DNA from 2 places in the Pseudomonas sp. GL_090 genome. Region 2 is predicted to be linked to the other one. Evidence: riboswitches for the same ligand, from Rfam matches in the RefSeq annotation. Region 2 holds a riboswitch; the other holds the start of a gene.

Region 1 (10,448 bases), 900 kb from region 2:
GGCCGGGGCGATGTTCACGGTCGGCACCAGTGTCTTGTTGGGTTCTGGTAGTCGGGGTGACGGGCCGGTGCCGTCGGAGACTTGCAGGCGGGAGGTCTCGCCACAAGCGGCGAGCCCTGCGCCAAGCGCGATAACGAGAACGAGCGGGGGCGTGCGCATGCTGGTCTTCCCTATGAATGCCTTGTTCTAATCATAGAGAAGGGTTGTCGTGCGATGGTTCAACCCTCAGCCGCGTGCCTCCTTGAACAGCACTGCAATACCGGGGTGATAGTTGCCGGCTTCGTTGCGCAACTTGCGATAGGCATAAGGGAAATACCAGGCGACAGCGCAGGTGTGTTCCTTTTGCAGGTCGTCGACCATGTCCTGGAGTTCTTCCGGTGTGGCGCCCTGCTGGGCTTTTTGCGGGGCGACGAACAGGCAGCCGAGCTTCAGGTCGCTGGCGTGGCTCAGGCGCTTCGCATCGCTGGCGATATCGAGCAGGGCCTGGGACAGGTTGAGGCTGTTGACCCGTGGCCAGCGCTGGCTGGTCTGGATGTAGGCGCGGGTTTCGGGGGAGGCCAGGAGCAGGTCGGCGCGGCTGTTGCGCTCGCCTTCTTCGGTCTGCTTGCGGGTGGGGGTCTGTTGCAGCGTGACCATCTCGGCCATCCAGGCGGCGGCGGACAGCAGTCCGAGATTGGCCTTTTCGTCGTGCCAGTACGGTGTGTCGCCATCGCCGCGGACGGCGTTGTAACGGTCGATGCATTCGAACCAGTGCTCGAGCACCGGACGCAGGAATTCCAGCTTTGGATTGCTGATGATCATGCCTTGCATGGGCTCACCCTTGTTATTGTGTTGTGAGATTGTGGCTCTTTGATATCACTGCTGAGAGCGTGGCACAAGATTGACGTCAGTTTATTGATTGATGGCAGTTATTCGGTCGATGGCCTCCCGGCTTTAATTGACGCTCCACCCCCAACCCTCTAACCTTCGCGGCTTGTTTCAGGTGCTCTGTGGCTTGGGTCGACAGAGTGAAACAGGGAAGCCGGTGAGTGAGTCCTTCTGTTGGTCGAAGGCCCGCAATTCCGGCGCTGCCCCCGCAACGGTAAATGAGTGAAAACTGTGTGTGATGCCACTGTGTCGATTTGATGCGGGAAGGCGCACAGTCTGGCCCCGCGCCACTCATGAGCCCGGAGACCGGCCTGATTCATCCAGCGGCATCACGGTGGGCGATGCCAGGCTTTTTGCCTTCTATTGTTGTGCCTGCCCGCCGTTATTCCTGCCTCAACGGAGAGCTCCCCCATGACTGATACCCCCGATCGTGACGAACGCCACCTGGCGCGCATGCAGCGCAAAAAAGCCGTGATCGACGAGCGCATCGCCAATTCCCCGAACGAGTGTGGCCTGCTGCTGGTGCTGACCGGCAACGGTAAGGGCAAGAGCAGCTCGGCTTTCGGCATGCTCGCCCGCGCCATGGGGCACGGCATGCAATGCGGCGTGGTGCAGTTCATCAAGGGCCGCAACAGCACGGGTGAAGAGTTGTTCTTCCGGCGCTTTCCCGAGCAGGTGCGTTTTCATGTGATGGGCGAAGGCTTTACCTGGGAAACCCAGGACCGCCAGCGCGACATCGCCGCCGCCGAAGCCGCCTGGGCGGTGTCGCAGCAACTGCTGCGCGATCCGTCCATCGGCCTGGTGGTGCTCGATGAGCTGAACATCGCCCTCAAGCACGGCTACCTCGATCTCGATCAGGTGCTCAGCGACTTGCAGGCCCGACCGCCGATGCAACACGTGGTGGTCACCGGTCGTGCCGCCAAGCCGGAGATGATCGAGATGGCTGACACCGTCACCGAGATGGGCGTGATCAAACACGCCTTTCAAGCGGGGATCAAAGCGCAGAAAGGCGTCGAATTGTGAGTCAGCCTCGGCACTGTCCGGCGGTACTGATTGCCGCGCCGGCCTCTGGCCAGGGCAAGACCACCGTCACCGCGGCGCTGGCCCGATTGCATCGCAATCAGGGGCGCAAGGTCCGTGTGTTCAAGTGCGGCCCCGACTTTCTCGATCCGATGATCCTCGAGCGCGCCAGTGGTGCGCCGGTGTATCAACTGGACATGTGGATGGTCGGCGAGCAGGAGAGTCGCCGCTTGCTGTGGGAAGCCGCCGCTGAAGCCGATCTGATCCTGATCGAGGGCGTCATGGGGCTGTTCGACGGGACGCCGTCGAGCGCCGACCTGGCGCGGCATTTCGGTGTTCCGGTGCTGGGTGTGATCGATGGCACCGCCATGGCCCAGACCTTCGGCGCGTTGGCCCTGGGGCTGGCGCGTTATCAGCCGGATTTGCCGTTCGCCGGCGTGCTGGCCAATCGTGTCGGCACGCTGCGCCACGCGCAACTGCTTGAAGGCAGCCTGACTGAAGGTTTGCGCTGGTACGGCGCGCTGTCCCGGGAAACCGGGATCGAATTGCCGAGCCGGCACCTGGGGCTGGTGCAGGCCAGCGAGTTGAACGATCTCGACCTGCGCCTCGATGCGGCCGCCGATGCCCTGGCCAGCAGTTGCGAGGTTGCGCTGCCGCCGACAGTCGAGTTCGCCGCCCCTGATGTCATCGCGGTCGAACCGCTGCTGGCCGGTGTGCGCATTGCCGTCGCCCGGGATGAAGCCTTTGCGTTCACTTACGGTGCAAGCCTGGATCTGCTGCGGGCGATGGGCGCCGAGTTGTCCTTCTTCTCGCCGATCCGCGACTGTGCGTTGCCGGAGGCGGACAGTCTGTATCTGCCGGGTGGTTACCCGGAACTGCACCATGTTGCGCTGGCGCAAAACACCGCGATGCTCGACGCGATCCGCGCCCACCACCGGGCGGGCAAACCCTTGCTCGCCGAGTGTGGCGGCATGCTGTATCTGCTCGACTCACTGACCGATGTCGAGGGCACTCGCGCCGAACTGGTTGGCTTGCTGGCCGGTGATGCGGTCATGCAAAAGCGTCTGGCGGCGTTGGCGTTGCAAGCGGTGGAATTGCCGGAAGGCTCGCTGCGCGGGCACACCTATCACCATTCGCTGACCACCACTGAACTGGCGCCGATTGCCCGTGGCTTGAGCCCTAACGGTGGGCGCGGAGCGGAGGCGGTCTACCGTGAAGGGCGGATGACCGCCTCTTATGTGCACTTTTATTTTCCGTCGAGCCCCTCGGCGATTGCCGCGCTGTTTGCGCCGGACCTTGAGGCCGTCATCGCTTCCGTAATGGATCACCTGACTCCTGTGGGAGCGAGCCTGCTCGCTAAGCGGCCATGAGCGACAACGCATTCTCTGAAGCCGAACGCACAGCGGTCTATCGCGCCATCGCCGAACGCCGCGACATGCGCCACTTCAGCGGCGGCACCGTCGAGCCCGAATTGCTCCGGCGCCTGCTCGAAGCGGCGCATCAGGCCCCCAGTGTCGGCCTGATGCAGCCCTGGCGCTTCATCCGCATCAGCGATCGCGCCTTGCGCGGGCAAATCCAGGCCCTGGTGGAAGAAGAACGCATCCGCACCGCCGAAGCCCTCGGCGAGCGCAGCGATGAGTTCATGAAGCTCAAGATCGAAGGCATCAACGATTGCGCCGAGGTTCTGGTCGCCGCACTGATGGACGACCGCGAGCAGCATATCTTCGGTCGCCGCACGCTGCCGGAAATGGACATGGCTTCGCTGTCCTGTGCCATCCAGAACCTTTGGTTGGCGTCCCGCGCCGAAGGGCTGGGCATGGGCTGGGTGTCGCTGTTCGAACCCCAGGCACTGGCGGACTTGTTGAGGTTGCCGTCGGGAGCCAAACCGCTGGCGGTGCTGTGCCTCGGGCCAGTCAAAGAGTTCTACCCGGCGCCGATGCTGGTGCTCGAAGGCTGGGCACAGGCGCGTCCGCTACATGAATTGCTGTATGAAAATTATTGGGGAGTGAGTCAATGAGTGTGGCGTTGTTGAGTGTCGCCGCGGTTGCGCTGGATGCGCTGCTGGGTGAACCCAAACGCTGGCATCCGCTGGTGGCGTTCGGCCGATTTGCCGAGCGCATCGAGCAACGTTTCAACGGCGGCGGTCGCGGCTGGCGCAGTCATGGCGTCACCGCGTGGGTGATCGCCGTATTGCCGCTTACGCTGCTGGCCACGGCACTCTCCTGGGCGCCCTATGTCGGCTGGATCGTCGAGATTCTCGCGCTCTATTGCGCCCTCGGCATGCGCAGTCTCGGTGAGCACGTCACGCCTGTGGCCAAGGCCCTGCGCGGCGGAGATCTTGATGAAGCACGCAAACGCGTGAGCTATCTGGTCAGTCGCCAGACCAGCGAACTGGATGAAACCGAGATCGCCCGTGCCGCTACCGAGTCGGTACTGGAAAACGGCAGCGATGCAGTATTCGCGGCGTTGTTCTGGTTTGCCGTGGCCGGTGCGCCGGGCGTGGTGCTCTACCGCCTGAGCAATACGCTGGATGCGATGTGGGGTTATCGCAATGAGCGTTTCGAACGGTTCGGCTGGGCGGCGGCGAAAGTCGACGACGTGCTCAATTACATTCCCGCGCGCCTGGTGGCACTGACTTACGCGCTGCTGGGCAAAACCCGGTTGGCGTTGAAATGCTGGCGCACCCAGGGCCCGACCTGGGACAGCCCGAACGCCGGCCCGGTGATGGCGGCAGGGGCGGGTACCCTTGGTGTCGAATTGGGCGGGGCGGCGATTTATCACGGCGAATTGCATCAGCGTCCGCAGTTGGGCGAAGGCGTGCCGGCGGATGCCGACTCCATTGACCGGGGCTGGCAATTGGTCCAGCGCGGGGTATGGTTGTGGCTGCTGATTCTCTGTCTGGGGGCCGAATTTTATGCTTGAGCACGGTGGGCGATTGCGCAAGGCGGTGCTCGAATACGGCATAGAGGAAGCCGACTGGCTGGACCTGTCCACGGGCCTTGCGCCTTGGCCGTTCCCGGTGCCGGATATTCCGCTGCGGGCCTGGGCCCGTTTGCCGGAGACGGACGACGGCCTGGAGCAGGCCGCCTGTGATTACTACGGCACCTTGCAGGCATTGCCGGTCGCCGGCTCGCAAATGGCGATCCAGCTGCTGCCGCGATTGCGTCGGGCGGGCAAGGTCGGCGTGCTGTCACCCTGTTACGCCGAGCACGCCGAAGCGTGGCGTCGCAACGGCTACATCGTGCGTGAAGTGCTGGAGCAGGAAGTCGACTTCTTTATCGACAGTTTCGACGTGCTGGTGGTGGTCAATCCGAATAACCCCACAGGCCTTAGCCTCACCCCCAGTCGCCTGCTCGACTGGCACACACGGCTGGCCCAGCGCGGTGGCTGGCTGGTGGTGGACGAAGCGTTCATGGATAACACGCCGCCACTGAGCCTGGCGCCGTTTGCCCATCAAGTCGGGCTGATCGTCTTGCGTTCCTTCGGCAAGTTTTTCGGCCTGGCCGGTGTGCGCCTTGGGTTTGTGCTGGCAGAACGCAAGTTGCTCAAGTTGCTGGCTGAACAAGTGGGGCCCTGGGCCGTGAGCGGGGCAACCCGGGTCGTGGGCCAGGCCTGCCTGCGCGATACGCAAGGGCAGGCGCGGCAACGGCTGCGCACCGAAGAGGCCAGCGAGCGCCTTGCGTCGTTGCTGGAGCAACACGGCTTCGAGCCCCAAGGCGGTTGTGCGCTGTTCCAGTGGCTGATCACCGAGCGCGCCGAAGAACTGTATGAATTCATGGCGCGGCGCGGCATTCTCCTGCGGTTGTTCACGCACAACGGCAGCCTGCGATTCGGCTTGCCCGGTAACGAAATCGCCTGGGTACGACTGGCGCAGGCGTTCGACGATTTCGCCAAGGACAACCAATGACCACGCTGATGGTGCAGGGCACCACATCGGATGCCGGTAAAAGCACGCTGGTGACCGCGCTGTGCCGTTGGGCCACGCGCCAAGGCGTCAGGGTGGTGCCGTTCAAGCCGCAGAACATGGCCCTCAACAGTGCGGTGACGGCCGACGGTGGCGAGATCGGCCGCGCCCAGGCGGTACAGGCCCAGGCCGCGAACCTTGCACCGCACACCGACATGAACCCGGTGTTGCTCAAGCCCAACAGTGACACCGGTGCCCAGGTGATCATCCATGGCCGCGCCGTCACGACCATGAATGCCGTCGCCTATCACGACTACAAAACCATCGCCATGCAAGCGGTGCTGGCCTCCCACGAGCGCTTGAGCGCGGCGTATCCGCTGGTGATGGTCGAGGGCGCGGGCTCGCCGGCGGAAATCAATCTGCGGGCCGGCGACATCGCCAACATGGGCTTCGCCGAAGCGGTGGATTGCCCGGTGCTGCTGATCGCCGATATCAATCGCGGCGGGGTTTTCGCCCATCTGGTAGGCACTCTTGAATTGCTGTCGCCGAGCGAACAGGCGCGGGTCAAAGGCTTCGTCATCAATCGTTTTCGTGGCGATATCGCGTTGCTGCAACCCGGCCTCGACTGGCTCGAAGAGCGTACCGGCAAACCGGTGATCGGTGTGCTGCCGTACGTGATGGACCTGCACCTGGAGGCCGAGGACGGCATCGATCAACGCCAGACCGATAAAGTTGAGCAAGTGCTGAAAGTGGTGGTCCCGGTGCTGCCGCGCATCAGCAATCACACCGATTTCGATCCGCTGCGCCTGCATCCGCAAGTGGACCTGCAATTCATCGGCCCCGGCCAGGCGATTGCGCCTGCCGACCTGATCATTCTTCCTGGCTCGAAAAGTGTGCGCAGCGACCTCGCGTACCTGCGGGCCAACGGCTGGGACACCGCCATCGCCCGGCACCTGCGTTACGGCGGGAAACTGCTGGGGATTTGTGGCGGTCTGCAGATGCTCGGAGAGCAAGTGCATGACCCGCTGGGCCTTGAAGGGGCGTCGGGTTCCAGTGCCGGTTTGGGGCTGCTGGCGTTCCAGACTCTGCTCGAACAAGAGAAGCAGTTGCGCAATGTGCGCGGTCGTCTGGCGCTGGAAGATGCGCCGGTGGCGGGCTATGAAATTCATGCCGGCGTGACCACCGGCCCGGCCCTGGAAAACGCCGCAGTGCACCTGGATGACGGTCGCTGTGAGGGTGCGCAAAGTGCTGACGGGCAGATTTTCGGCACCTACCTCCACGGGCTGTTCGAATCGGCGGCGGCGTGCAGTGCGCTGTTGCGATGGGCGGGGTTGCAGGAGGTGCAGGACGTGGATTATCACGGCTTGCGCGAGCGTGATATCGAGCGGTTGGCGGATCTGGTGGAGAAGCATCTGGATACCGGGCTGTTGCGGCAGCTCTGCGGGTTTTGATGCGGTTTTAATACCGGTATCGCGAGCAGGCTCGCTCCTACAGTTGACTGCGTTTCCATGTGGGAGCGAGCCTGCTCGCGATGACTTAAGTTGCCTCACCGAAGATTTCAAGGAAACAACCATGCTCCAACTGATCCTCGGCGGCGCCCGCTCCGGCAAGAGTCGCCTGGCTGAAAAGCTCGCCATCGACAGCGCCCTGGCCGTGACCTACATCGCCACCAGCCAGCCACTGGACGGAGAAATGAGCGAGCGGGTGGCCCATCACCGTGCCCGTCGTCCTGCCAAATGGGCATTGATCGAAGAACCGGTGGAGCTGGCCCGGGTGCTGCGCGAATCCGCCCGTATCGACCGTTGCCTGCTGGTGGATTGCCTGACCTTGTGGCTGACCAATCTGCTGATGCTCGACGATGCCCAGCGCTTGCAAGCCGAGCGTGATGCCTTGCTGGACTGCCTGGCGTCGCTGCCGGGTGAAATCATTTTTGTCAGCAACGAGACCGGAATGGGTGTCGTGCCGCTGGGCGAATTGACTCGCCGCTATGTCGATGAAGCCGGTTGGCTGCATCAAGCTCTGGCTGAGCGTTGTCAGCGTGTCGTCCTGACCGTCGCCGGCCTGCCCCTGACTCTGAAAGGAACTGCGTTATGACTCAATCCTGGTGGCTGAACCCGTGCAAGCCGGTCGATACCCAAGTGGTCGAACAGGCCCAGGCGCGGCAACAGCAACTGACCAAGCCGGCCGGCTCCCTTGGCCAGCTGGAATCGGTGGCGGTGCAACTGGCGGGTTTGCAGGGGCGGGTCAAGCCGAGTCTGGAGCAGGTGTGGATCGCGATTTTTGCCGGTGACCACGGCGTCGTCGCCGAGGGTGTGTCGGCGTTTCCCCAGGAAGTGACCGGGCAGATGCTGCTCAACTTCGTCAGCGGTGGTGCCGCGATCAGCGTATTGGCGCGGCAGCTGGGCGCTTCCCTTGAGGTGGTTGACCTTGGCACGGTCACGCCGTCGCTGAGCCTGCCGGGCGTGCTTCACCTGAACGTCGGCCCGGGCACGGCAAATTTTGTACAGGGACCGGCCATGACCGCGGCCCAGGGGCAACTCGCCCTGCAGGCCGGCCGTGACAGCGTGCAGCGGGCAATCGCCAGCGGTGTGCAGTTGTTTATCGGTGGCGAAATGGGCATCGGTAATACCACCGCCGCCAGCGCCCTGGCGTGCGCGCTGCTCGATTGCCCGGTGGTGCATTTGACCGGGCCTGGCACTGGGCTCAGCGCTGATGGTGTCAGCCACAAAGCCCAAGTGATCGAGCGCGCCCTGGCATTGCATGGCGCGCAGCGTGGCGATGCCTTGCAGACCCTGTTCAACCTCGGCGGTTTTGAGATCGCCGCGCTGGTCGGTGCCTATCTCGCCTGTGCCCAGGAAGGTGTCGCGGTGCTGGTGGACGGCTTTATTTGCAGCGTCGCAGCGCTGGTCGCGGTGCGCTTGAATTCTGAATGCCGTCAGTGGCTGTTGTTCGGTCATCGCGGCGCCGAGCCGGGGCATCGTCATGTGCTGGAAACCCTGAAGGCGCAACCCTTGCTCGATCTCGGCCTGCGGCTTGGCGAAGGCAGTGGCGCGGCAATGGCTGTGCCGCTGCTGCGCCTGGCGTGCGACCTGCACGGGCAGATGGCGACCTTCGCCGAAGCCGCTGTGGCAGATCGTCCGGCATGACTTTGCGCCTGGATCTGTTGCGTCACGGTGAAACCGAACTCGGCGGTGGCTTGCGTGGCAGCATCGATGATGCGTTGACCGACACGGGCTGGGCGCAGATGCGCGCCGCCGTGGTCGGGCAAGGGCCGTGGGATCGGCTGGTCAGTTCGCCGTTGCAGCGTTGTGCGCGATTTGCCGAGGAGCTGGGTGCGCAATCGGGTGTGCCGGTGCAACTGGATAAAGACCTGCAAGAGTTGCATTTCGGCACCTGGGAAGGGCAGAGCGCGGCGGCGTTGATGGAAACCGACGCGCAGGCTCTGGGTCTGTTCTGGGCCGATCCTTATTCGTTCACGCCGCCTCAGGGTGAGCCGGTTGCAGAGTTTTCGGCGCGGGTGCTGGCCGCGCTGGAGCGCTTGCACGCGACCTGTGCCGGTGAGCGCATTTTGCTGATCAGCCATGGCGGTGTGATGCGCCTGTTGTTGGCACAAGCGCGCGGGCTGCCACGGGAGCAGTTGCTCAATGTTGAGGTCGGGCATGGCGCGCTGTTTTCGCTGACGGTGGAGCCTGCGGGCGTGTTGAAGGAAGTACTCTGACCATGCTGCCATTCTGGATCGCTCTGCAATTTCTCGGCAGCCTGCCGATTCGCCTGCCCGGTATGCCCGAGCCCCGGGAGCTGGGGCGGTCGCTGCTGTTTTATCCGTTGGTGGGATTACTCTTTGGCGTGATTCTGTGGGCAGTCAACTGGCTGTTGCCGGGCACGCCGACCTTGCTGCACGCGGCGCTGTTGCTGAGCGTCTGGGTGCTGCTCAGCGGCGGCTTGCATCTGGATGGCCTGGCGGACAGCGCCGATGCCTGGCTCGGAGGTTTTGGCGACCGCGAGCGCACGCTGACCATCATGAAAGACCCGCGCAGCGGGCCGATCGCCGTGGTGACGCTGGTGTTGGTGTTGCTGCTCAAGTTCACCGCGCTGCTGGCGCTGATCGAACAGCCGCATTCACTGGCATTGATCATCGTGCCGTTGATCGGTCGCAGTGCATTGCTCGGCTTGTTCCTGACCACGCCGTACGTACGTGCCGGTGGCCTGGGTCAGGCATTGTCCGATCATCTTCCGCGTTCGGCGGGCAAGCAGGTGCTGGCAGTCAGCGCACTGGCCTGTGTGTTGATCGCCGGTTTGAGTGGTGCGCTGGCGGTGGTGTTGGCTGCGCTGGGATTTGTCTGGCTGCGCCAGGTGATGCTGCGGCGCCTGGGCGGCACGACGGGGGACACGGCGGGCGCGATGCTGGAGTTACTGGAAGTTGCAGTGCTGGTAGGCTTGGCGCTGTTTTAACTGTTATTGCGGATCTGTAACTTGATTTAACCGACTCGCGGGTATATACACGCACCATGCTCGATTCCCAATGTTTATGCATCAACCTGCGCCGCGCCGCCCGTGGCGTCAGCAGGCACTACGACGGCGCTCTCGACGGCTTCGGGATCAACGTTGCGCAGTATTCTTTGCTGTGCAATCTGCAGCGTCTGGATCAGCCGAGCAT
Region 2 (10,448 bases):
ACCGATCTTCACTGAAAAGTGCGTGGCCTGCCACGCCTGCAACGACGCCGCCTGTCAGCTCAACCTGGGCAGCGGTGAGGGCGCGGCACGTGGTGCGACGAAAGTCCCGGTTTATGACGGTGACCGCACTAAAGCGGTGGCACCAACCCGACTGTTCTATGACGCCTCCGGCAAACAGGCCTGGCAGCAAAAGGGCTTCTATTCGGTGCTCGATGCCCAGGGCAGCCAGGCTGCACTGATGGCGCGGATGCTGGAGCTTGGCCACAGGACTCCGTTGCAACCCAACGCGAAACTGCCGGAGGACATCGTCCTGGGCCTGAATCGGGAAAACATGTGTGCCATGCCCGCAGAGTTCGACGGCTACGCCGCCAGGCATCCGAAGGAGGGCATGCCGCTGGCAGTGACCGGCCTGACCGACCTGCAGTACCAGACGCTGCAACGCTGGCTGGCGGCGGGCGCGCCGATTGATCAGCAGGCGCTGGCGCCCAGCGCCAGGGAAGCCTTGCAGGTGGTGCAATGGGAAAATCTGCTCAATTCGCCGGGCGCCCGGGAAAGTCTGGTGGGGCGCTGGCTGTACGAGCACTGGTTCCTCGCCCATCTCTACTTCAGGGACGGCGAGCCTGGGCATTTCTTCCAGTGGGTGCGTTCGCGCACCCCGAGCGGCCAGCCGATCGACCTGATCAACACCCGTCGCCCCAACGATGATCCGGGCACGGAGTTCTACTATCGCTTGTGGCCGGTGCAGGGCGTGATCGTGCACAAGACCCACATCACCTATCCGCTGAGTCCAGCAAAGCTGGCGCGGGTCAAGAGCCTGTTCTACAGCGGCAACTGGCAGGTCGACGCGTTGCCGGGCTATGGACCGCAGAGCCGGGCCAACCCGTTTGCCACCTTCGAAGCGATTCCGGCCCAGGCGCGCTATCAGTTCATGCTCGATAATGCCGAGTACTTCGTGCGCACCTTTATCCGTGGGCCGGTGTGTCGTGGTCAGATCGCCACGGACGTGATCCGCGATAATTTCTGGGCGCTGTTCCAGGCGCCCGAGCACGACCTGTATGTCACCGATCCGAACTATCGCGGGCAAGCCACGCCGTTGCTGGCCATGCCGGGGCAGAACGATGATGTCGGCAGCGTCCTCAGCCTGTGGCACGACTACCGCGACAAGCGCAACGAATACGAAGCCTTGCGCCGGGACAGCTACGCCGATGAGCCGGCGCCGAGCTGGTCGACCCTGTGGGCCGGCAACGACAATGCGTTACTGAGCATCTTCCGCCATTTCGACAGCGCTTCGGTGACCAAAGGCCTGATCGGTGAGGTGCCGCAAACCATATGGCTGTTCGACTATCCGCTGCTGGAGCGCACCTACTATCAACTGGCGGTGAACTTCGATGTGTTCGGCAACCTGTCCCACCAGGCCCAGACGCGCCTGTATTTCGACCTGATCCGCAACGGTGCCGAGCAAAATTTCCTGCGCCTGATGCCCGCCGATTCCCGGGACGACTACCTGGATGACTGGTATCAGAATAGTGGCAAGTTCAAGATGTGGCTGGACTACGAGACCATCGATGACGATAAACCGACCGCGCTGAGTCTGAACCCGGCTGATCCCAAGCGTGACTTTGCCCATCAGTTGCTGGCCCGATACGGCGACCTTAATGCCAGGCCCGACCCGATCAACCGTTGCGATGGCGCTTACTGTTCGCGGCCGAACATCGACCCGGACCTGCAAAGTGCCGAGCAGGCGTTGAGCCGCCTGACTTCGCGTCCGGCCGCCGGGCTGAAGGTCATCGATCAGTTGCCGGAAGCCACCCTGCTGCGTATCGAAACCAGCAGCGGCAAGCGAGAGGTCTATAGCCTGCTACGCAATCGTGCGCACAGCAATGTGGCGTTTTTGCTCGGTGAGTCACTGCGCTACCAACCAGGTCTCGACACCCTGACGATTTTCCCGGGGGTGCTCAGCAGCTACCCGAACTTCATGTTCAACATCCCGGCCGGGCAAGTGCCGGCCTTTGTGGATGCGATGGAAAGCGCCAAGGACAGCGACAGCTTGGAGAAAATCGTCGAACGTTGGGGAATACGCCGCAGTCATGCGCAATTCTGGTTCTATTTCCATGACCTGAGCCGCTATATCCAGGAAAACGATCCGGTGGAAGAGGGCGTGCTGGACATGAACCGCTACGAGAACCTCTGATCCGCCACAAATCCCCTTGTAGGAGCGAGCTCGCTCGCGATGGTCTTAAGTGCTCCGCGTAAACCCGGGAGTGCGCGTTATCGTTGGCGACCATCGCGAGCAAGCTCGCTCCTACAGAAAACCAGGGGAATAGTCGGAATCTTTCCCGACAAAAATACTAGGACTTTGTCCGGCGCGTTGATTGGCGTAAACTGCGCCCAAGCCTGCGAGGAGTTTCCATGACCGCTATTACCATCACCGACGCCGCCCACGATTACCTGGCTGATCTGCTCTCCAAGCAGAACACCCCGGGCATCGGCATCCGCGTCTTCATCACCCAGCCTGGCACCCAGTACGCCGAAACCTGCATTGCCTACTGCAAGCCGGGCGAAGAAAAACCCGAAGACACCGCGCTGGGGCTCAAAAGCTTCACCGCGTACATCGACCACTTCAGCGAAGCCTTCCTGGACGATGCCGTTGTCGACTACGCCACCGACCGCATGGGCGGCCAGCTGACCATCAAGGCGCCAAATGCCAAAGTACCGATGGTCAACGCCGACAGCCCGGTCAACGAGCGCATCAACTACTACCTGCAAACCGAGATCAACCCGGGGCTGGCCAGCCACGGCGGTCAGGTCAGCCTGATCGACGTGGTCGAAGACGGCATCGCCGTTCTGCAGTTCGGCGGTGGTTGCCAGGGCTGCGGCCAGGCCGACGTGACGCTGAAGGAAGGCATCGAGCGCACCTTGCTCGAGCGCATCCCGGAGCTCAAAGGCGTTCGCGACGTGACCGACCACACGCAGAAAGAAAACGCCTACTACTAAGGTGTTCGCTGCGAATTGAAAAACGGCGCCCCGTGAGCGCCGTTTTTTTATGGGTTGAATTCATTGACGCCTTCGCGAGCAGGCTCGCTCCCACAGTAGATCTTCAGTAACCAGGGACTTGTGCCCCGCACAGACCATTGTGGGAGCGAGCCTGCTCGCGAAGGGGGCTTATGGGCGATAGAGATGCGCATGCCCGGCGCGATACAGCGACGACTCACTGAAGTGGTCACTGCCCAGCACCCGACCCACCAGAATCAACGCGGTACGGCGAAAGCCCTTGGCTGCAACCTTCCCGGCAATATCCTCCAGCGTGCCTACCACCCAATCCTGATCCGGCCAGCTCGCGCGGTGCACCACCGCAATCGGGCAATCGGCGCCATAATGAGGTAGCAGTTCCTCAACGATCTTCGCCAGGTGATTGACCCCCAAATGAATTGCCATGGTCGCGCCGTGCTGCGCCAGGCTGGAGAATTCCTCTCCCGGTGGCATGGCGGTCTTGTCGGCGTAGCGAGTCAGGATCACGCTCTGCGAAATGTCCGGCAGGGTCAGCTCCGCGCCCAGGAGCGCCGCGCAAGCGGCGGTGGCCGTCACGCCGGGTACGATTTCGAACGCAATGCCCAGCTCACGCAGATAGCGAATCTGCTCGCCAATGGCGCCATACAGGCTCGGATCGCCGGAGTGCACCCGGGCGACATCCTGGCCTTTGGCGTGGGCGCTCTTGATCAGGTCGATGATCTGTTCCAGATGCAGTTCGGCGCTGTTGACCACCTGTTCGGCACAGTGACCTTCCAGCACGGCGGCGGGCACCAGGGAGCCGGCATAAATGATCACCGGGCAGCTGCGAATCAGCCGCTGGCCCTTGACGGTAATCAGTTCGGGGTCGCCGGGACCTGCGCCAATGAAGTAGACGGTCATGGTCGGTTCCTGTGGGGAAATAGAGGCTGAACAGGGCTTCAGATGAAGAATGTTCATGATCAAAGGCGGGGATTATCGGTTTTTTACGCAGCGCCGGCCAATGCCAGTGTTGCCTGGGCGTATTTTTGTCGTGGAATCAGCAGTTTTGCCGGGGCCTGGGCCAGTTGTTCCGCCAGGGCCAGTGCGGCGCTTTCCGCCACGCCGTAGCAACCGGTGCGTTCAAACGCTATTTGCGATTGATGACTGAGTTGCGGTTCATAAGCGGCCAGTTGTTCACTGCTGAAATACATCAATTCCAGGCCAAGCTGCTGAGCCAGTTCGATTAACGCAGGTTCGTCGCGCTTCGAATCGATGCTGGCCAGTGCCTTGATTTCATGACGCCCAATCTGGTGCGCCTCCAGCGCCTGATCGAGCAGCGCCAACAACGTGCTGACAGGGCAGCCTCGCTGGCAGCCCAGGCCGACCACCAGGGTCGGCGCTGTGCTGATATCGGTCATGCGTGGTATTGACCATCGCTTTTGCGACGGAACAACCAGGCGCTGATCAGGCCCAGGGCCAGCCAGAACGCCACGTTGGTCAGTTGCGAAGCGATTTTGAACCGGGTTTCCAGCGCCTCTGGAGCGAGCATCGAATGCACTTCCGGTTGCGGTGCGCCAATCACATGGGGAACGGCGAGGATCGCTGCACCCAGGACTTTCATCAGCCAGTGACGGCTGAACACGATCAGTGCGATACCGACGGCGGTGGAGGCGGCGGTACCGACCCACCACAGTTGCCGTTGTGCCAGGTCGGCGGCGGCGGTGCCGGGCAGTTCAGGTGGCAGGCCGAGGGTCGGCGCGAGCACGAAGGTCGCGTAACCGGCCAGGCCCCAGAGCAGGCCTTGCGAGGTTCTGGTCGGCGCACGCAAGGTGTACAGGCCAGCGAGCATCAGGGCGAAACCGACGGCCACCACCAGGTTGCCGCCAGTGGTCGACAGCACGCGCTGCCAGCCGTCTTCCGGCTCCCAGGCTTGCGCATCGTGAGTGTGGGCAGCCGTCGCACCGTCGGCGTGTTCATGCATTTCAACAGCGGCCGGTTCGGATTTTTCGTAGGTCTCGGCCTGCAAAATCAGCGGGGCGACCCAGAAGCTTTGCAGCAGGGTCAACAACAGGGCGGCCAGCAGCCCTGTGAAACCTGCGGTTTGCGCAATACGCTTGATCATGTCGACAGCTCTCAATGGCACGGGAACGCGGAGCTGTGACGGGTATCGTGGGCGGCGTTGTGCACCGCTTCGATGTGCGAGAAACCGGCAAAATACACAAGGCAGGCGCCCAGAATCGACGCGCAGACGGCGGCGGTCAGACGTTGGGTCAGGGTTGAGGTGGTGCTCGCGGCTGTGTGTTCGGCGCTGCTGATGATCGACATGGCGTTTCCCTCTGGTCTGTCAGCGGGGAATAAGAGCGCATGCAAAAACCCGCACGACCAGGCGCGCAGAGGTTCAAACAGCGCCCGCCCACCGCGGGTTTGTTGGTTCAGTGACCGTACTGGTCACTTTGTGTTGCGGGCCGGTCTCCGGGCTCACGAGGGGCAAAGGCTTTGGCCTGAACCTGAAAACATCACCTTCCCATACCTTGCAGGCACAGTGGATCTGACGCTTCGCTCGCTTACCGTTGCGGGGGCAGCACCGGACTGACATGGCTTAAGAGTAAAGCACATGATTCACCGGTTTCCCGTTTCACCCTGTGAAGGGCACCCGTAACAAGGCGTGTAGGAGAGCATGGGCGGGGGTTGGGCGTCAATTGGCAAGGGTTCTCAACTCGAAACCGAGGTGACTTCATCGCGAGCAGGCTCGCTCCCACAAGGGACCGCATTCCAATGTGGGAGCGAGCCTGCTCGCGAAGGGGGCACCGCCGATTTCAAGTGAACATTGACCCGCCCCAAGACCATGCGTAGCCTTGCGCTTTCGAGGTTCTTCGGCGTTTGTCGAAGCTAAGAAGGGAACGCGGTCGATGCCGCGGCTGCCCCCGCAACTGTGAACGGTGATGTTCGTTGCCACGCCACTGCAGGCTCAAGTCATGAGGCCGGCGGGAAGGCGCAGCGAATGCCAGGCTCAAGGCCGGCACACCGTCAGCCAGGAGACCTGCCTCGTCACAGATTCTCACTTTCAACCGGGCGGGGTGATCCGGTGGCGAACTCTTCAGGCACGCGCGTCCGTGTTGCCGGTCGTCGTCCCGTATGCCCGCCACTTAAGCCATAGGGCATCCGATGAAAACACTGGCCAAACTCCCCGTCACCATCGTCACCGGCTTTCTCGGCTCGGGTAAAACCACGCTGCTGCGGCACATGCTCGACAACGCCCAGGGTCGCCGCATCGCGGTGATCGTCAACGAATTTGGCGAGCTGGGCATCGACGGCGAAATCCTCAAGCAGTGCTCCATCGGTTGCACCGAAGAAGAAGCCAACGGCCGTGTCTATGAGCTGGCCAACGGCTGCCTGTGCTGCACCGTCCAGGAAGAATTCTTCCCGGTGATGCGCGAACTGGTGGCCCGTCGCGGCGATCTGGACCACATTCTCATCGAAACGTCCGGCCTGGCGCTGCCAAAGCCGCTGGTGCAGGCCTTCCAGTGGCCGGAAATCCGCAGTGCCTGTACGGTGGATGCGGTGATCACCGTGGTCGACAGCCCGGCCGTGGCCGCCGGCACCTTCGCCGCGTTCCCGGATCAGGTCGACGCCCAGCGCAAACTTGACCCGAACCTGGACCACGAATCGCCGTTGCACGAACTGTTCGCCGACCAACTGGCCAGTGCTGACCTGGTGATCCTCAACAAGGCTGACCTGATCACCCCGGCGGACCTGGCCCGCGTGCGCCTGGAAGTCGCCGAGGAATTGCCGCCAGCGGTGAAAATCATCGAAGCCAGCAGCGGTCGCCTGCCGCTGGACGTGCTGATCGGCCTGGGTGCCGGCTCCGAAGAACACATCGACGGCCGTCACAGCCACCACGACCATCATCACGATGGCGACGACGATCATGACGACCACGATCACGACGCCTTCGATTCGATCTCCATCGAACTGCCGCAAGCCGACGAAAGCCTGCTGCTGGACGCGTTGACCCAACTGGTGGTCCAGCACGGCATCCTGCGGGTCAAGGGTTTTGCGGCGATTCCGAACAAGCCGATGCGCCTGCTGATCCAGGGCGTGGGCACGCGTTTCGACAAGCATTTCGACCGCCAGTGGGGCGCCGAAGAAGCGCGAGTCACCCGCCTGGTGCTGATCGGCCAGCAACTGGACGCCACTGTTCTCGAAGCGCAATTGCGCGCCGCGCTCAGCGTGTAAGCCATGCACCTGCTCAGGACCCAGCCCGGCGGTTTCGTGTCGGATGACAATATCGCCGACCTTGGACAAACCCCCGCCGAGCTGGTGGTCCTGTGCAGCGGCGATTCCAGCCTGGCGCTGCTTGCCGAAGCGGCGCAACAGTTGCCCGACGATTACCCGAGCGTGCGCCTGGCCAACCCGATGCAGGTGCAAAACCATGCCTCGGTGGATTTGTATGTCGATGAAGTGCTGCGTCACGCCCGGGTGATCCTGATTTCGCTGCACGGCGGCATCGCCTATTGGCGTTATGGCATCGAGCGCCTGGTCGAGCTGTCGCAGCGCGGTGTGCAGGTGATTCTGGTGCCGGGCGATGATCGCCCGGACCCGGAGCTCAGTGACCTGAGCACCGTCGGTGCCGAAGATCGCGACCGGCTCTGGCAGTTTCTGCGTCAGGGCGGTATGGGCAACGCCCTCGATTTCTTCCGCTGCCTGGCCAACCGCTGGCTGGCCCGTGATTACACCTGGGGCGAGCCGCAAACCCTGCCACGCACGGCGGTTTACCATCCGCACAAACATTCTGCCGCACTGAGCGACTGGCAGGCCGACTGGCAGGCCGGTCAACCGGTGGCGGCGGTGTTGTTTTACCGCTCGCATTTGCAGGCGGCGAACACCGCGTTCATTGATGTTTTTTGCCAGCGTTTGCAGGCGGCGGGGTTGAATCCGTTGCCGATTGCCCTGGCCAGCCTTAAAGAGCCCGGTTGCCTTGGCGTGGTCGAGGACTGGCTGGACGAGGCCAGCGTCTCGGTGATCCTGAACACCACTGGCTTCGCCCAATCCAGTCCCGAAGCACCGCATCTGCGCCCGTTTCGCCGCGATATTCCGGTGATCCAGGCGATTTGCGCCCAGGACAACGAACCGGGTTGGCGCGCCAGCGAACAGGGCCTTGGCCCCCGTGATCTGGCGATGCACATAGCCTTGCCTGAACTGGACGGACGCATCATCAGCCGCCCGATCAGTTTCAAGGACCTGGCGTGGCGCAGTGAGCGCAGTCAGTCGGATGTGGTCTGCTACCGGGCCCAACCTGAGCGCATGGACTTCGTTGCCGAACTGGCGCGGCGCTGGGTCGATCTGGCGCGGGTGCCCAATGCTGAAAAACGCATTGCCTTGATTCTCGCCAATTACCCGACCCGCGACGGTCGCATCGGCAATGGCGTCGGCCTCGATACCCCGGCCGCCGCGCTGAATATCCTGCGGGCGCTGCATGCCGAAGGTTATCCGTTGCCGGCTGAGTTGCCGGACAGCGGCACCGCGCTGATCCAGCAGTTGCTGGGTGGCGTCAGCAACGATCTTGAGACCCTCGACCTGCGCCCGTGCCAGCAAAGCCTGGGCATGGATGATTATCTGGCGATGTTCAACGCACTGCCCGAAGCCAACCGTGCGGCGGTGCTCGAACGTTGGGGCGCGCCGGAAAGCGACCCGATGTGCCGCAGCGGACGGATGATGATCGCCGGCCTGCGCTTGGGCCTGACCTTCGTCGGCATTCAACCGGCGAGGGGTTATCAGGTCGATCCGAGCGCGGTGTATCACGACCCGGACCTGGTGCCGCCCCACGGTTACCTGGCGTTCTACTTCTGGCTGCGCAACGCCTACGGCGCCCACGGTGTGATCCACGTCGGCAAGCACGGCAACCTCGAATGGCTGCCGGGCAAAGGCGTCGGGCTGTCGGAACATTGTTGGCCAGATGCTTTGCTCGGGCCGCTGCCGAACATCTATCCGTTCATCGTCAACGACCCGGGCGAGGGCGCCCAGGCCAAGCGGCGCACCCAGGCGGTGATCATCGATCATCTGATGCCACCTTTGACCCGCGCCGAAACCTACGGCCCGCTACGCAACCTCGAATTGTTGGCCGATGAATATTACGAAGCGCAGTTGCTGGACCCACGTCGTGCCCGAGAGTTGCAGCGCGACATCCTGCAGCTGGTGCGTGACACCCACATCGACCGCGAACTGCAACTGGACGAGCAGCTCGACAGCGATGCCGACGCGGCGATCTGGTTGCCGCGGCTCGACACCTACCTGTGCGACTTGAAAGAGTCGCAGATCCGCGACGGCCTGCATGTGTTCGGCGAATCGCCCACCGGTCGTTTGCGCATCGATACCTTGCTGGCGTTGTTGCGCATTCCAAGGGGCGATGGCCGGGGGGCGCAATCGAGCCTGCTGCGGGCACTGGCCAAGGCCTTCGGGCTGGGGTTCGATCCACTGGATTGCGCGCTGGCCGAGCCCTGGACCGGGCCGCGTCCCGAGCCGCTTTTGCTGATCAGCGACGAGACCTGGCGTACGGCGGGGGATACCCGCGAACGCCTCGAGCTGTTTGCCACACAACTGATCTCGCAGGCATTGGCCGACCCATGCAGGAGCGAGCCTGCTCGCGATGGAGTGTCAGCCACATTGATGCCAACTGACACTCCATCGCGAGCAGGCTCGCTCCTACACGAGGTGCAAGCCATCATCGACAACCTGCGCGAGGTGGTCGCCCCGCGTCTGGACGCCTGCGGTCCGGCGGAAATGCGCGGATTGCTCGATGCCCTGGGCGGTCGCTTCGTCCCGGCCGGTCCCAGCGGCGCGCCGAGTCGTGGTCGCCTGGACGTGCTGCCCACCGGTCGCAATTTCTATTCGGTGGACGTGCGCAACCTGCCGACCACCACGGCGTGGCGCATCGGGTTCCAGTCGGCCAACCTGATCCTCGAGCGGCACCTGCAAGACCACGGCGATCATTTGCGCCAGCTCGGCCTGTCGGTGTGGGGCACCGCGACCATGCGCACTGGCGGTGATGACATCGCCCAAGCGATGGCGCTGATGGGCGTGCGTCCGGTCTGGGCCACCGGCAGCCAGCGGGTCGACGATTTCGAGATTCTGCCGTTGAGTTTGCTCGACCGTCCGCGGGTGGACGTGACTTTGCGCGTGTCCGGTTTCTTCCGGGATGCCTTTGCCAATCTGATTCGCTTGTTCGACGCGGCGGTGCAAGCGGTGGCCGACCTCGATGAGCCGGACGACCTCAACCCGTTGGCGGCCAAGGTACGCGCCGAGCGTGCAGCCTTGCTGCAGTCAGGGCTCGATGAAGAGGCTGCGCGACGTCAGGCCGGCTGGCGGATATTCGGAGCCAAGCCCGGTGCCTACGGCGCGGGCGTGCAGGGCGCCATCGACGGTCGCCTGTGGCAGAGCCGTGAGGACTTGGCGGAGGTCTA

Evidence for each region. Region 2 has a riboswitch for cobalamin ahead of AC3ITA_RS12425 (CbtB domain-containing protein). Riboswitches for the same ligand answer to the same signal wherever they lie in the genome.
Region 1: another riboswitch for cobalamin. It lies ahead of cobO (cob(I)yrinic acid a,c-diamide adenosyltransferase); the one in region 2 lies ahead of AC3ITA_RS12425 (CbtB domain-containing protein).

The regions. Positions count from the first base shown of each region.
Region 1 covers NZ_CM174452.1:1,886,030-1,896,477, forward strand. Annotated here, with positions in the region: gene AC3ITA_RS08375 (PQQ-dependent sugar dehydrogenase) at 1-159, opposite strand, end outside; gene AC3ITA_RS08380 (hypothetical protein) at 226-810, opposite strand; cobalamin riboswitch at 964-1,196, shown strand; gene cobO (cob(I)yrinic acid a,c-diamide adenosyltransferase) at 1,279-1,890, shown strand; gene AC3ITA_RS08390 (cobyrinic acid a,c-diamide synthase CobB) at 1,887-3,257, shown strand; gene bluB (5,6-dimethylbenzimidazole synthase) at 3,254-3,904, shown strand; gene cbiB (adenosylcobinamide-phosphate synthase CbiB) at 3,901-4,809, shown strand; gene cobD (threonine-phosphate decarboxylase CobD) at 4,802-5,794, shown strand; gene AC3ITA_RS08410 (cobyric acid synthase) at 5,791-7,242, shown strand; gene cobU (bifunctional adenosylcobinamide kinase/adenosylcobinamide-phosphate guanylyltransferase) at 7,364-7,885, shown strand; gene cobT (nicotinate-nucleotide--dimethylbenzimidazole phosphoribosyltransferase) at 7,882-8,937, shown strand; gene cobC (alpha-ribazole phosphatase family protein) at 8,934-9,509, shown strand; gene AC3ITA_RS08430 (adenosylcobinamide-GDP ribazoletransferase) at 9,512-10,243, shown strand; gene AC3ITA_RS08435 (MarR family winged helix-turn-helix transcriptional regulator) at 10,300-10,448, shown strand, end outside.
Region 2 covers NZ_CM174452.1:2,782,161-2,792,608, forward strand. Annotated here, with positions in the region: gene AC3ITA_RS12400 (fatty acid cis/trans isomerase) at 1-2,191, shown strand, start outside; gene nfuA (Fe-S biogenesis protein NfuA) at 2,410-2,994, shown strand; gene cobM (precorrin-4 C(11)-methyltransferase) at 3,163-3,909, opposite strand; gene AC3ITA_RS12415 (cobalamin biosynthesis protein) at 3,993-4,406, opposite strand; gene AC3ITA_RS12420 (CbtA family protein) at 4,403-5,110, opposite strand; gene AC3ITA_RS12425 (CbtB domain-containing protein) at 5,122-5,313, opposite strand; cobalamin riboswitch at 5,435-5,660, opposite strand; cobalamin riboswitch at 5,838-6,050, shown strand; gene cobW (cobalamin biosynthesis protein CobW) at 6,154-7,224, shown strand; gene cobN (cobaltochelatase subunit CobN) at 7,228-10,448, shown strand, end outside.